2 regions of the Bradyrhizobium sp. A11 genome follow, and region 2 is predicted to be linked to the other one. Evidence: predicted binding sites of a transcription regulator. Region 2 holds the regulator's gene; the other holds the start of a gene.
What was found. Region 2 encodes PhoB, which activates phosphate uptake and scavenging genes when phosphate is short. Its sites were predicted from a motif close to TGTCATNNANCTGTCAT; they were not measured.
Positions count from the first base shown of each region.

Region 1: a site for PhoB is predicted at 2,099-2,115, ahead of phnC (phosphonate ABC transporter ATP-binding protein). Genes of this name have one in related genera too.

Region 1 covers NZ_CP149509.1:617,397-624,800, reverse strand. The annotation lists gene phnE (phosphonate ABC transporter, permease protein PhnE) at 1-96, opposite strand, end outside; gene phnD (phosphonate ABC transporter substrate-binding protein) at 170-1,105, opposite strand; gene phnC (phosphonate ABC transporter ATP-binding protein) at 1,179-1,988, opposite strand; partial or broken gene WI560_RS02865 (chloramphenicol acetyltransferase) at 2,162-2,820, shown strand; gene WI560_RS02860 (alpha-D-ribose 1-methylphosphonate 5-triphosphate diphosphatase) at 2,817-4,010, shown strand; gene WI560_RS02855 (DUF1045 domain-containing protein) at 4,029-4,754, shown strand; gene WI560_RS02850 (hypothetical protein) at 4,732-5,325, opposite strand; gene WI560_RS02845 (selenium-binding protein SBP56-related protein) at 5,409-6,809, opposite strand; gene WI560_RS02840 (dihydrodipicolinate synthase family protein) at 7,110-7,404, opposite strand, start outside.
Region 2 covers NZ_CP149509.1:465,121-472,524, forward strand. The annotation lists gene pstC (phosphate ABC transporter permease subunit PstC) at 1-260, shown strand, start outside; gene pstA (phosphate ABC transporter permease PstA) at 265-1,110, shown strand; gene pstB (phosphate ABC transporter ATP-binding protein PstB) at 1,107-1,928, shown strand; gene phoU (phosphate signaling complex protein PhoU) at 1,940-2,656, shown strand; gene phoB (phosphate regulon transcriptional regulator PhoB) at 2,680-3,387, shown strand; gene WI560_RS02080 (GcrA family cell cycle regulator) at 3,649-4,158, opposite strand; gene WI560_RS02085 (aspartate aminotransferase family protein) at 4,628-5,836, shown strand; gene argF (ornithine carbamoyltransferase) at 5,836-6,771, shown strand; gene WI560_RS02095 (Hsp33 family molecular chaperone) at 7,061-7,404, shown strand, end outside.

The sequences.
Region 1 (7,404 bases), 150 kb from region 2:
CAGGAGGCGGAGCCGCCTGCGTGCCACCGCCTCGCGATAGGCGGCGTTGAGCACGGCGAGCTGCTGCTCGGGAAGGATCGAAACCGCTGTTGTCATGGGCTTGAGATGACGTCCCGTCAAAGAAAGAGCCGGGTCGATGGACCCGGCTCCAGTGGCATCGTCCCGATACTCAGGACGCCTTCTTCTTACGCAGGGCGTCGACGAACTTGATCAGCTCGATCGTGCCATCCCAATCCTTGGTGGTGGCGGGATGGAAGCCTTTCTTCTGGCCGTCGGAAAGGCGATCGAACGCGGCCTTGTCCTTGGTCGGCGCGTCGAAGAACGCCTTCGCAATGGCGGCCTTGGCGTCTTCCGGCAGCTCGGAATTGTAGGCATAGGGGCCGTTGATGATCGGCGCCGACTTATGGACGATGCGGAAGTCGCCCTTCTTCATCGCCGAGCCGTCGGCATTCTTCAGCATGCCCTTGGTCAGCATTTGCGCCAGCGTAGAATCGTCATCGCTGGTCCACTGGTTGGCGGCAACCTCGACCGTGCCTTGCGCCAGCGCCAGCATCGCGTTCTCGTGGCTGCCGGTGAAGACGACCTTGCCGAAATAGCTGTCGGCGTCATGGATACCCAACTTGTCGAGCTCGAAGCGGGGCACGTTGTTGCCGGAGGTCGAGTTCGGGTCGACCAGGCCGAGATTCTTGCCCTTGAGCTGATCGAGGGTCTTGTAGGCGCTGTTCGCCTTGACGAAGAACACCGAATAATAGCCGGTCGAGCCGTCGGCGTTGACGTCATTGGCGAAGGCGTCGGTCTTGACGCCGGTCAGGCGGGCGCGGGCGAACGAAGCCGAGCCGTAGCTCGCGATGTGGATGTTGCCTGCGCGCTGGCCTTCGATCACGGCGGCGTAGTCGTTGGCGATGCGCAGCGTGACCTTCACGCCCAGCTCCTTGGAGAGATAGCTCACGAACGGCGCCCAGCGCTCGGTGACGCCGGAGGCGTTCTCGGCCGGGACGACCGCGAAGGTCAGCTCGGGATATTTGGCCTTCCAGTCGGCGGCGAGGGCCGAAGTCGTGAATGCGAGCGCGGCGGCGCCGGCAAGGACCAGTCTGCGAGTGATCATGATACCCTCTTCATCGGTTGGGGTCGGTTGACGCAAAAACTTGCAAGGAAGACTTGCAACGAAACAGATCTGCTCAGGCGGCGGCCGCCGTTCCGAGTGCGGGGACGCCCGCGGGCGCCGGCGCAGGCATGGCGCCCATGACATCGGCGGCTTCGAGATCGTAGAGCTCGCGTGCGACGTGATCGGTCAGCGCGGCCGGCGCGCCGTCAAACACCACGCGGCCCTGCGCCATGCCGATCAAGCGATCGCAATAGCTGCGGGCGAGATCGAGCGAATGCAGGTTGCAGAGCACGGTGATGCCGAAATGCTTGTTGATGCGCAGAAGCGCATCCATCACGATCTTGGTGTTGCGCGGGTCGAGCGAAGCGATCGGCTCGTCGGCGAGGATGATGTCGGGCTGCTGCACCAGGGCGCGCGCGATCGCGACGCGCTGCTGCTGACCGCCGGAGAGCTGGTCGGCGCGCTGGGCGGCGAGCGAGGCGATGTCGAACTGCTCGAGCGCGGACATCGCCAGCGCCTTGTCCTGCTCCGGCCACATTTGCGACAGCGAGCGCCAGGCCGGCATCGTCGCAAGCCGTCCCATCAGCACGTTGGTGAGGACATCGAGCCGGCCGACCAGGTTGAACTGCTGGAAGATCATGGCCGAGCGCGCCCGCCATTGCCGCAGTTCCTTGCCGCGCAGCGCGGTGACGTCGACCCCGTCGAACAGGATGCGTCCCTCGGTTGGGTTCACCAGGCGGTTGATACTCCGCAGCAGGGTGGATTTGCCGGCGCCGGACCGTCCGATCACACCGACGAAGCCGCCGGGAGAAATTTGAAACGAGGCACCGTCCACCGCGGCTTTCGCGCCGAAGCGACACGTCAGACCATCCACCACCAGCATGCAGGGCTCCAGATTAGCTGGGGCCAATCGCTAACGCCAGCGCTTGACACTTGTGTGACAGCGACGTTGCGGTGCGGCGATCCTGCACAGCTCATTCCCTGTCATCGCCGTGTCATGACATCGTCATCAAGCCGTTTGAAGAGGTACGCCCGCCTTCGCACTCCGGATTCGACATGGCCGCCAAAGCTCTTTCAGTTCAGCCGACCATCGATCCCTCGGCCAAGCTGCACGAGGCCCGGCTCGGCGCCTATACCGAGGTCGGCGCCCGCACCATCCTGCACGAAGTGGCGATGGGCGATTACTCCTATGTCGTGAACGATTCGCAGATCACCTACAGCACGATCGGAAAGTTTTGCTCGATCGCGGCGATGACGCGCATCAACCCCGGCAACCATCCGATGCATCGCGCGACGCAGGCGCATTTCACCTATCGTTCGAGCGCCTATTTCGACGGCGAGAGCGACGATGCCGATTTCTTCGACTGGCGGCGCCAGCATCACGTCCAGATCGGCCACGACGTCTGGATCGGCCACGGCGCGATCGTGCTGCCGGGCCGCAACATCGGCACCGGCGCGGTGATCGCGGCCGGCGCCATCGTCACCAAGGACGTGCCGGACTACACCATCGTCGCCGGCAATCCGGCCCGAATCGTGCGGCGACGGTTCTCCGAGGAGATCGCCGGGCGTCTCGCGCGGCTTGCCTGGTGGGACTGGGATCACGACAAATTGCGCGAGGCCCTGCCCGATTTCCGCAAGCTCGGGATTGAAGATTTTCTGGCGGCATACGAAGCACGGGCAACTCTCCTGCCAGCAAACGAAGCGCGGTCGCGTGACAGACATCTTGCTTGAAGGCGGCCGGACCCTGATCGGCGCCGAACTCGTCGAAACGTCATTGGCGGTGTCCGGGCAGGACATCACTGCGATAGACGCCTCCCGCGGCCGGGGGCGGCTGGCGATCGACGCACGGGGCCTGCTGGTTCTGCCCGGCATCGTCGATCTTCACGGCGATGCCTTCGAGCGGCAGATGATGCCGCGCGCCGGTGTCGACTTCCCGATCGACGTCGCGCTCGCCGACAGCGACCGCCAGGCCATCAGCAACGGCATCACCACGGTGTTCCACGCCACCACCTGCTCCTGGGAGCCGGGCCTGCGCAGCGCGGACAATGCGCGCGGACTGATGGAGGCGATCGAGCGGCAGCGTCCGCAGTTCGCCGCCGACACGCGCTTCCATCTGCGGCATGAAACCTACAATCTCGACGCCGAGGCCGAGATCGCGCAGTGGCTCATGGAAGGCCGCGTCGACCTGTTCGCTTTCAACGACCACATGGACGGCACGGTCGCCGACATGGCCAAGCCGCGCAAGCGCAACCGCATGGTGGAGCGCACCGGCTTGTCGGGCGAGGAATTCGACCGCCTGGTCGAGCGTGTGGTCTCGCGCGCCGACGAGGTACCGGCTTCCGTTGCGCGTCTGGCCGCCGCGGCCCGAGCGGCCGAGGTGCGAATGCTCTCGCACGATGACGCGACGCCGGCGATGCGCCGCGAGTTTCGCGAGCTCGGCGCTTTGATCGCCGAGTTTCCGATCAACGAGGAGACCGCGCAGGCGGCGGCAAGCCACGGCGATGCCATCGTCTACGGTGCGCCGAACGTCGTGCGCGGCGGCAGCCACACCGGCTGGACCAAGGCCTCCGACATGATCGCCAAGGGGCTCTGCTCGGTGCTGGCGTCGGATTACTATTATCCCGCCCAGCTGCTCGCCGCGTTCCGCCTCGCCGCCGACGGCGTGCTGCCGCTGACGGAGGCCTGGAATCTGGTCTCTGCCGGCCCTGCGCGCGCGACCGGCCTGACCGATCGCGGCGTGCTCGCGGAAGGCCGCCGCGCCGACATTCTGCTGGTCGACGACGACGTGCCGCTGCGGCCGCGGCTGATCGCGGTGATATCGGGCGGCAAGCTGGTCCATCTCACCGACGCGACGCGGCTCCTGAGTACGGCGGCGATGCCGCGCGAAGCTGTCGCCGCGGCCTAAACCGGCTATGCTCGTGCGATGACAGGCTTTCCCCGCTACGCGATCTATTTTGCCGCAGGCAACGACAGCCCCCTCTCCCGCTTCGGCGCCGAGCTGCTCGGCTACGATGCCTATACCAGCAGCGAACCGCCGTTTCCGCGCGAGGCGCTGGAGGTCGCGCCCGATTGGCACGACATCAGCGCCGATCCGCGCAAATACGGCTTTCATGCCACGCTGAAAGCGCCGCTGGCGCTGGCATCTGGCAGGACCGAAGCCGGGCTGATGACCGCCTGCGCGACCTTCGCCGGCAAGACGCGGCCGCGTCCCGTGATCCGGCCAGTCGTCGATGCCATCAGCGGCTTCATCGCCGTCATTCCAGCCGAGCCGGTGGAGGCGCTACAGCAGCTCGCCGCCGATTGCGTCCGCGAATTCGACGCTTTCCGTGCGGCGCTGACCGCGGAGGATCGCGCGCGGCGCAAGCCGGAGAAGCTGAGCGAACGGCAGCGCGACTATCTCGACCGCTGGGGCTATCCCTACGTGATGGAGGAATTCCGCTTCCACATGACGCTGACCGGACGGCTCGATGCGGAGCGGCGCGGGCCGATCCTGGAGATGCTGCGCGCGCGGTTTGCGACGCTGAGGATCGAAACGCTCGAGATCGACCGCATCGCGCTGTTCAGGCAGGATGACGCAAGGGCCCGGTTTCGCATCATCGGCGAGTGGGGATTGGCGCCGGCGAACCTCAGCGCCAGCTCACGAGATTGAAGGCGAGCGCCACCGCGCCAACCAGGACGAGGCTGGTCGCCCAGACTGCGTCAAGATTGAACCAGCTTCGCGAGACGAACTTCAACCCCAGATAACGGTAGACCAGCCACGCCAGACACCCGCCGGCGCTGACCATGGCGGCAACGTGCACCACGGACACCAGCACCGCCATCCCGAGACTTGCCTTCATCAACTCGCCCGCCGCCTCGTGGCCGGCATCGAGCTCGAAGGCCCGGCAGAGCCCGAGATAGATCGGCACGAGCATCAGGGCGGCGCCGTGGGCAATGGCGACGGCAAATGACCAGAGCGCCAATTGCGTCGGCGGAATTCGTGCCAGCGCGCGCGGATGGCGCCGGTCGATCAGCCGATAGACCCCGAAGCCGATGACGAGAAGGCTCGCACCGATCTGGATCGGACGCTGCCACTCGGCCAGCACGAGCAGGAACGCGAATGGCAGCAGCACGAGAAATGTTGCCAGGAGATGCCCGGCCGCCAAGGCCCACAATGCGCGGAAGAGCGCGCGCGGGCTCTTGTCCATGAGCCCGGCAGACACGGCGAGCGGCCATCCCATTCCCGGATTGATCCCATGGTAGAGTCCGCTCGCCGCAAGCGCGAGCCACAGCCAGCCGAGCGCCGGGTTCGCATGGGTCCCATCTAGACCGACGGGTAGCAAAAGGAGTCGGTCGAACAGTCGCCGCCCTCGAGCCTGATCTGGTGCGCACGATATCCGTCGGGGAAGCTCACGAAGTAATCCTTGTCGAGCTCGAGGCCGCCGTTGCGACCGACATTGGCCATGACTTCCACGCCCGGAACCCCATCGGGATAGAACTGGTCGTCCCAGGTGGAATAGAGCGAATTGGTCCAATAGACGCGCCTGCCGTCACGGCTGATCTCGACCATTTGGGGGCCCGCCGCAAAGGCCTTGCCATTCGGATGGGGGGTGCGGCGCGCGATACCGCCGATATGGACGGAGCCCGCAAGCTTCGGTTTGCGCGGATCACTGACGTCGTACTGGCGCATTTCGCCCGTACCCCAGCACGAGACATAGAGAAACCGGTCGTCCATCGACAGATCGATGTCGGTCACCAGCGGCGGCACGGCGCCAAACCCCTGAAGCAACGGCGGGAGCTGCTCCTTTGGCGCGGGCTCGGGTGGGATCGTCGCCGTCTTCTCCGCATGGAATTGCCCGCCTTCTCGCCACCAGGTCCAGATCGATGCTTCGAGATTCGTGGTGTCGACCACGACGCCGACGAAGCCGTATTCGCGAACCGGATCGTGCGCCGGCCGCACCTCCAGGGCCATCTGATGATTGGCACCGAGGTCGATGGTCTGGACGTTGCGACGGGCGCGAAGATCCCAGAAGTGCAGACGATGGCCATATTTGTTCGCAAGCAGATCTTCCGGGACGATCCCGTTCTCGAACTGCGGCGGCAAGGCCCATTCGCTCGTCACCATGTAGTCGCGCGGCAGATTCCACCAGAAATCATAGTGCAGCGTCTGCGGACCGCGGTCGATCTCCCATCGTCCGAGGACCTCGAAGGTCTCGCAATCCATGATGAAGACACCGGGAGGACCGTTGGTGCCGTCCTTGCCGCCGCCGCCCAGCGTGCTGACGTAAATGCCGTCCGGTCCGCAATGGATCGTGTGTGGCCGCGAGTAGCCGGTCTTCTTGAAGACTTCCTCTGGCTCGATGATCTTGTGGATCTTGGCTTGGGTCGGATCTGGCTTGGTATCGATGATGTAGATGCGCGACGAGCGTAGCCCGGGAATGATGAGATAGCGCCGCTCGATGAAGGCGTGTCCGGCGAGCGGCGACAGAGCGGAGGAGCACGCATTCCAGCCGAAATGATGAAACTCATCGCCCTTGTTGGGCATCGTCACGGTGTGGACGATCCGGCTATAGGTCGGCGATCCCGGCTTGACGTCGATGACCGCGAGAGCATCCGGTTTCGAGAAGTCCGGACTGAGCAGCAACGTGTAGGCAAAGTTCTCCGCAGGTGCTTCCATCGCAAGCTTGGGCGATGCGTGAAAGGTGGGATCGGGCCTCATCGTCATGGCACTGCCTCCCTGTTCTGTCGGTTTGCGCCAACCTGACTCGGGATAACGGCATAATGAAGAGGTGTTACGCTATGTCTTGAGATGCTCCAGGCCGGTTGGCGAACGTACAATATGTCATCGCCGTGCCGGGGGAAACTGGTCGAACCGCGCTAATTCGACGCCCTCGGCCGAAATGCGGATCAGCGCTCCGCTTCGCGGAGCTTGTCCGGGACGACGGTTGAGCATATCCGCGCAACTTCCCCCACCCGCGGTGGGCACGCTTCGCTTTGCCCACCTACGGCAGTGGAGCCTTGGGCGCTACTTCCCCCACCGCAGCGCCAACGCATCGCGCTCTTTTGCCAGCTCCAGCAGCCCCGCCCGGGTCGCCGGATGCAGCGGCTGTAGCGGATGGCGCACCGCGCCCGACTTGATGACGCCGCCGGCCTGCATCATCACCTTGCAGGCGATCAGGCCGCATTGGCGGTTCTCGTAATTGATCAGCGGCAGCCAGCGTTCGTAAGCGGCCTTTGCCTTCTCGCGGTCGCCGGCGAAATAGGGATCGATGATCTGGCGGATGCCGTCGGGATAGCCGCCGCCGGTCATCGCGCCGGTG
Region 2 (7,404 bases):
TCATGCTGGCGCTGGGCCGCGCGCTCGGCGAGACCATGGCGGTGACCTTCATCATCGGCAATTCGTTCCGCATCTCCTCCTCGATCTTCGCCCCGGGCACGACGATCTCGGCGGCGATCGCATCCGAGTTCGCCGAGAGCGACGGCCTGCACCAGTCCGGCCTGATCCTGCTCGGCCTGCTGCTGTTCGTGCTGACGTTCTTCGTGCTCGCGGCCGCGCGGCTGATGCTGATGCGGCTGGAAACCAAGGCCGGAAAGTGAAGCCATGAACCCGATCTATGCACGCCGCCGCCGCTGGGACGTCGTCATCCGCGGCCTCTGCATCGCCGCCGCAGCGTTCGGCGTCACCTGGCTCGCGCTCATCCTGGTCACGCTGCTCTACAACGGCGTCAGCGGCCTCAACGTGCAGATCTTCACCGCGGACACGCCGCCTCCGGGCTCGACCGATGGTGGCCTGCGCAACGCCATCGTCGGCTCGATCATCATGACCGTGATCGGCGTCGGCATCGGCGCCCCGCTCGGCCTGTTCGCCGGCACCTATCTCGCCGAGTACGGCCGCAACGACAGGCTGACCTCGGTGATCCGCTTCATCAACGACATCCTGCTCTCGGCGCCCTCGATCATCATCGGCCTGTTCATCTACGGCGCGGTGGTGGTGCCGATGCGGGGCTTCTCGGCGATCGCCGGCGCGCTGGCGCTCGCCGTGATCGTGATCCCGGTCGTGGTGCGCACCACGGAGGACATGCTGCTGCTGGTGCCGAACCCGCTGCGCGAAGCCGCCAGCGCGCTGGGCCTGCCGCGCTCGCTGGTGATCAAGCGCATCGCTTACCGCGCCGCGCGCTCCGGCCTCATCACCGGCGTGCTGCTCGCCACGGCGCGCGTCGCCGGCGAGACCGCGCCGCTGCTGTTCACCGCGCTGTCCAACCAGTTCTTCAGCCTCGGCCTGGACAAGACGATGGCGAACCTGCCGGTTACCATCAACAACTTCGTGCAGAGCCCCTACGCCTATTGGAAGCAGCTCGCCTGGAGCGGCGCGCTGCTGATCACCCTGACCGTGCTTGCCCTGAACATTGGCGCCCGCATCCTTGGTGCCGAGAGGACTGCAAAATGAGTGAAATGTCTGTTTCCGTCAGCGCGCCGACCGTTCACCCCGGCTCGCAGCCGCTGCCCGAGGCGCCGGCCAAGGTCACCGCGCGCAACCTCAACTTCTACTACGGTGAGCACCATGCGCTGAAGAACATCAACCTGGCGCTCGGCACCAACCGCGTCACCGCCTTCATCGGCCCGTCCGGCTGCGGCAAGTCGACCCTGCTGCGCATCTTCAACCGGATGTACGACCTCTATCCGGGCCAGCGCGCCACCGGCCAGCTGCTGCTTGACCACACCAACATCCTCGACCCCAAGCTCGACCTCAACCTGATGCGCGCCCGGGTCGGCATGGTGTTCCAGAAGCCGACCCCGTTCCCGATGACGATCTACGAGAACATCGCCTTCGGCATCCGCCTCTACGAGAAGATCTCCAAGTCCGAGATGGACGACCGCGTCGAGAAGGCGCTGCGCGGCGGCGCGCTGTGGAACGAGGTCAAGGACAAGCTCAACGCCTCCGGTCTGTCGCTCTCCGGCGGCCAGCAGCAGCGCCTCTGCATCGCCCGCACCGTCGCGGTGCGGCCCGAGGTGATCCTGTTCGACGAGCCCTGCTCGGCGCTCGACCCGATCTCGACCGCCAAGGTCGAGGAGCTGATCCAGGAATTGTCCGAGAACTACACGATCGCGATCGTCACCCACAACATGCAGCAGGCGGCGCGCGTCTCCGACAAGACCGCCTTCATGTATCTCGGCGAGCTGATCGAGTTCGACGACACCAGCAAGATCTTCACGTCGCCGACCGACCGGCGGACGCAGGACTACATCACCGGCCGGTTCGGCTGAGGAGACGCAACATGGGTACCGAACATACCGCAAAGGCCTTCGACACCGACCTCCAGGAGCTCACGCGCCTGGTCGCCGAGATGGGCGGCATCGCCGAGCGCATGATCGTCGATTCCGTCGATGCGCTGATCCGCCGCGACGTCGCGCTCGGCCAGCGCGTCGTCGCCATCGACGCCGATCTCGACGCGCTGCAGAAGCGCATCGAGGAGCGCGCCGTGCTCACCATCGCCCGCCGCCAGCCGATGGCGGTGGACCTGCGCGAGATCGTCGGCGCCATGCGCGTTGCGACCGACCTCGAGCGCATCGGCGACCTCGCCAAGAACATGGGCAAGCGCGTCGCCGCGCTGGAGACCGACTTCCATCCGCTCAAGCTGTTCCGCGGCCTGGAGCACATGACCGACCTGGTGCAGCAGCAGGTCAAGAGCGTGCTCGACGCCTATGCCGCGCACGATCTGCCGGCGGCGATGGCGGTGTGGAAGGGCGACGAGGAGGTCGACGCGATCTGCACCTCGCTGTTCCGCGAGCTCCTCACCTACATGATGGAGGATCCGCGCAACATCTCGTTCTGCATCCATCTGATGTTCTGCGCCAAGAACATCGAGCGCATCGGCGACCACGCCACCAACATCGCCGAGACCGTGTTCTACATGATCGAGGGCCAGGCGATCACCGACAAGCGGCCGAAGGGCGACATGACCACGTTCGCCACGACGATCCCGAATACCTGAAGACCTCAAGGAGCGACGACAACATGGGCGCACGCATTATGGTGGTTGAGGACGAGGAAGCTCTCACCGAGCTTCTGCGTTACAACCTCGAAGGCGACGGCTATGACGTCGAGACGGTGATGCGCGGCGACGACGCCGACACCCGCCTCAAGGAACACATTCCCGATCTGATCGTGCTCGACTGGATGCTGCCGGGCCTCTCCGGCATCGAGCTGTGCCGGCGCCTGCGCACCCGGCCCGAGACCAAGCAGCTGCCGATCATCATGCTCACCGCGCGCGGCGAGGAGAGCGAGCGGGTGCGCGGCCTTGCGACCGGCGCCGACGACTACATCGTCAAGCCGTTCTCGGTGCCGGAGCTGCTGGCGCGCGTGAAGGGCCTGCTCAGGCGCGCCAGCCCCGAGCGGCTCGCGACCGTGCTGGCCTATGGCGACATCGAGCTCGATCGCGACAAGCGCCGCGTCGCGCGCTCCGGCCGCCCGATCGATCTCGGCCCGACCGAATATCGCCTGCTGGAGTTCTTCCTGGAGCATCCCGGCCGCGTGTTCTCGCGCGAGCAGCTGCTCGACAGCGTCTGGGGCCGCGACATCTACATCGACGAGCGCACCGTTGACGTCCATATCGGCCGCCTGCGCAAGCTGCTCAATCTCGGCCGCGAGCAGGACCCGATCCGCACCGTCCGCGGCGCCGGCTACGCACTGGACGATCGCTTCGCGAAGGCGGAGCAGACGTAAGGGCGGGTGAGGTGGTCTAGCGAGTTGCCGCCACAGTATCGGTGTCGTCCCGGACAAGCGTCAGCGCAGATCCGGGATCCATAACCACAGCAAGTGATTGTTACACGAAATAGGTAACTCCGAGTCCCCCTAACCACATCCTGCGGTGGCTATGGGTCCCGGATCTGCGCGCGCTTGTGGCGCGCTTGTCCGGGACGACATCGGATGTCTTGAGGCGCCGTCGTGTGACGACTGCCGCGTTTGCGATCAGCTAAATCTCGCTCAGCGCGTGGGCTTCGGTGCCGCGCGGCGCCGATCCGCCGCCGGCTGATACGCCACGCGCGAGTGCTGGGCGCAATAGGGCAGGCCGGACAGGGCCTTGCCGCCGCAGAAGAAGAAATCCGGGCTCGAGGGATCGCCCACCGGCCAGTGGCAGGTCGCCTCGTTCAATTCGAGCAGCGACAGCCGCTGGCTCATCGGCACCACGTTGTCGTAGGTGACGGGTTCGGCCTCGACCTCGACCTCGAAGGCCTGCGCCAGCGCGGTGTTGCCGCGCGCGATGGGGCGCGTCACCCGCATCATGTGCTGGGCGGGACGCGCCTTGCGCGGCCGGGGCGCGGCCGACGAAGGGCTCTTGGCGCGGCCGGACAGGCCGAGCCTGTGCACTTTGCCGATCACGGCATTGCGGGTCACATTGCCGAGCTCTGCTGCGATCTGGCTGGCCGACAATCCGGCCTCCCAGAGCTTTTTCAGCTGCTCGACGCGATCGTCGGACCAGGTCAAAACCGTCATTGCACCCTTTCCCTCGCCGCGCGGCTGCCATCCTGGCGGTCCGTGCGGCGAATGCCTAAGCCTCGAAAAACCCGTGCCGCTCGAATCCCTTAGGGCTCGCCGGGCGCGCAACTGACGCCCGAACGTTTACGCCGGTACATGAGGACTCTTGGGATCAGAACTGCCGCACGAGATGTCGTATCTGACAATCCAAACGCTACAATATGGCGTGACTCACGCGCAAGAGTCCGCCGACTCGCTTCCACATGTTCCGTGGTGAAAAACCCGCAAAATCGCGACCGCAAGACTACGGAATCACCGTTTCACCACCGTTTTCTGGGGCTTTCGGGCGGCATTGACACCCGTTTCACCAGGCCTAAGATAGTCGTGCGTGCCGCCCTTAAAAGGCGGCACGTTTCGTTTTCCGGGCCGGTGGATGGTGCGTTGCGCAATGCACGCCTCACACCGTCCGCAACATCAAGTGGCCGTCATGACTAACAGCGCAGCCCCGCATTTGCTCCCCGTTTTCGCCAGGGCCAACCTCGGTTTTGAACGCGGCGAAGGCTGCTGGCTGATCGCAACCAATGGCGATCGCTATCTCGATTTCACCTCGGGCGTCGCCGTCAATGCGCTCGGCCATTGCCACCCGCATCTGATCAAGGCGTTGCAGGAGCAGGCGACGAAGCTGTGGCACATGTCGAACCTGTTCCAGAGCCCGGACGGCGAGAAGCTCGCCGCGCGCCTGTGCCACGAGAGTTTTGCCGACCTGGTGTTCTTCTGCAATTCCGGCGCCGAGGCGCTGGAGGGCGTGATCAAGCTGGTGCGCCATCATCACTTCTCCAAGGGGCATCCGGAGCGTTACCGCATCATCACCTTCGAGGGCGCCTTCCACGGCCGCACGCTGGCGACGCTCGCTGCGACCGGATCGGCAAAATATCTCGAAGGGTTCGGTCCGCCGATGGACGGCTTCGACCAGGTGCCGCATGGCGACCTCGAAGCCGTCAAGAAGGCGATCGGGCCCGACACCGCCGGTATCCTGATCGAGCCGATCCAGGGCGAGGGCGGCGTGCGTTCGGCACCGCCGGCGTTCCTCAAGGCGCTCCGCCAGCTTTGCGACGAGAAGGGCCTGCTGCTCGCCTTCGACGAGGTGCAGACCGGCATGGGCCGTGCCGGCGATCTGTTCGCGTATCGGCGCACCGGCGTCACGCCTGACGTGATGTCGCTGGCGAAGGCGCTCGGCGGCGGCTTCCCGATCGGCGCCGTGCTGGCGACCGCGGACGCGGCGGCCGGCATGGGGCCCGGCTCGCACGGCTCGACCTTCGGCGGCAATCCGCTGGCGATCTCGGCGGCCAACGCCGTGCTCGACGTCATGCTTAAGCCCGGCTTCTTCGACCACGTGCAGAAGATGTCGCTGCTGCTCAAGCAGAAGCTCGCCTCGGTGATCGACCGTCACCCCGACATCGTCAGCGAGGTGCGCGGCGAGGGCCTCCTGATCGGCATCAAGGCCGTCGTGCCCTCGGGCGACCTGGTCGCCGCCTTGCGCGACGAAAAGCTCCTGACCGTCGGGGCCGGCGACAATGTCGTGCGCTTCCTGCCGCCCTTGATCGTCACCGAAGCCGAGATCGAGGACAGCGTCGGGCGGCTGGAGCGGGCCTGCACCGCATTGTCGGCCGGCCAGAGCAAGCGGGCGGCAAGCTGATGAGCAAGTCCCCGACCAAGACGCCGAAGCACTTCCTCGACATCAACGAGCTGCCCTTGTCGGAGCTCAAGCGCATGCTCGCCGCGTCGAGCGCGATGAAGGCGAAGCAGAAGGCGCATCAGCCGGTGCGGCCGCTCGAAGGCAAGACGCTGGCGATGATCTTCGAGCGTCCCTCGACGCGGACCCGGGTGTCGTTCGACGTCGGCATGCGCCAGCTCGGCGGCGAGGCGATCATGCTCACCGGCGCCGAGATGCAGCTCGGCCGCGGCGAGACCATCGCCGACACCGCCCGCGTGCTGTCGCGCTATGTCGACGCCATCATGATCCGCATCCTCAATCACGATGCGCTGCTCGAGCTTGCGGCCAACGCCACCGTGCCCGTCATCAACGGCCTGACGCGGCGCTCGCATCCCTGCCAGGTGATGGCCGACCTCATGACCTACGAGGAGCATCGCGGCCCGATCGAGGGCAAGATAGTGGCCTGGACCGGTGACGACAACAACGTGCTGGCGTCCTGGGCCCACGCCGCCGAGCGCTTCAAATTCCAGCTCAACGTCGCCACCCCTCCGGAGCTCGCGCCGAAAAAGGCGATGCGCGACTGGATCAAGGCGACCGGCGCGCCGATCGTGCTCGGCACCGATCCGGAAGCCGCGGTGCGCGGCGCCGATTGCGTCGTCACCGACACCTGGGTGTCGATGGGCGACAAGGAAGGCGAGCATCGCCACAACGTGCTCAAGCCCTACCAGGTCAACGGCAAGCTGATGTCGCTCGCCAAGCCCGATGCCCTGTTCATGCATTGCCTGCCCGCCCACCGCGGCGAGGAGGTCACTGATGAAGTGATCGACGGCCCGCAATCGGTCGTGTTCGACGAGGCCGAAAACCGCCTGCACGCGCAGAAGGGCATCTTGGCCTGGTGCTTCGACGCGGTGAAGTAGCCGCGCTGGCGGCCCTGCTGCCGCCTCATACACAATTGTCGTCCCGGACAAGCGCGCCACAAGCGCGCGCCGATCCGGGACCCATACCGCGGAATCTCTCTTGTGGCAGGCTGAGCGACGCCAACAGTCTTCGCCAAATCGCAGCCTGTGGTTATGGATCCCGGGCTCGCGCTTCGCGCGCCCCGGGACGACATCGAATTTGAGCGGCTTGCCACCGCTTAATCCGCACCTGGAACACACCACCTCCGCGCCCCTTCCATTTCCCACCTCCGACCCCAGATAGAGCGCCATGGTTTCCCAATCTCCTGACATGAAGACCGGGTCCGAAGGCCCGGTTCGCGCACCATCCGCAATTCCGATCGATGACGCCGTGCTGCCCTACGAGGTCGATGCGCTCGACGTGCGCGGGCGTCTGGTGCGGCTTGGCCCGGCGCTCGACGACATCCTGACCAAGCACGATTATCCCGCGCCCGTCGGCAAGCTGCTCGGCGAGGCCATCGTGCTGACGACGCTGCTCGGCTCGGCGCTGAAATTCGAGGGGCGCTTCATTCTCCAGGCCCAGACCGACGGTCCAGTGTCGTTCCTGGTGGTGGACTACCAGGCGCCGGATCGCCTGCGCGCCTATGCCCGCTT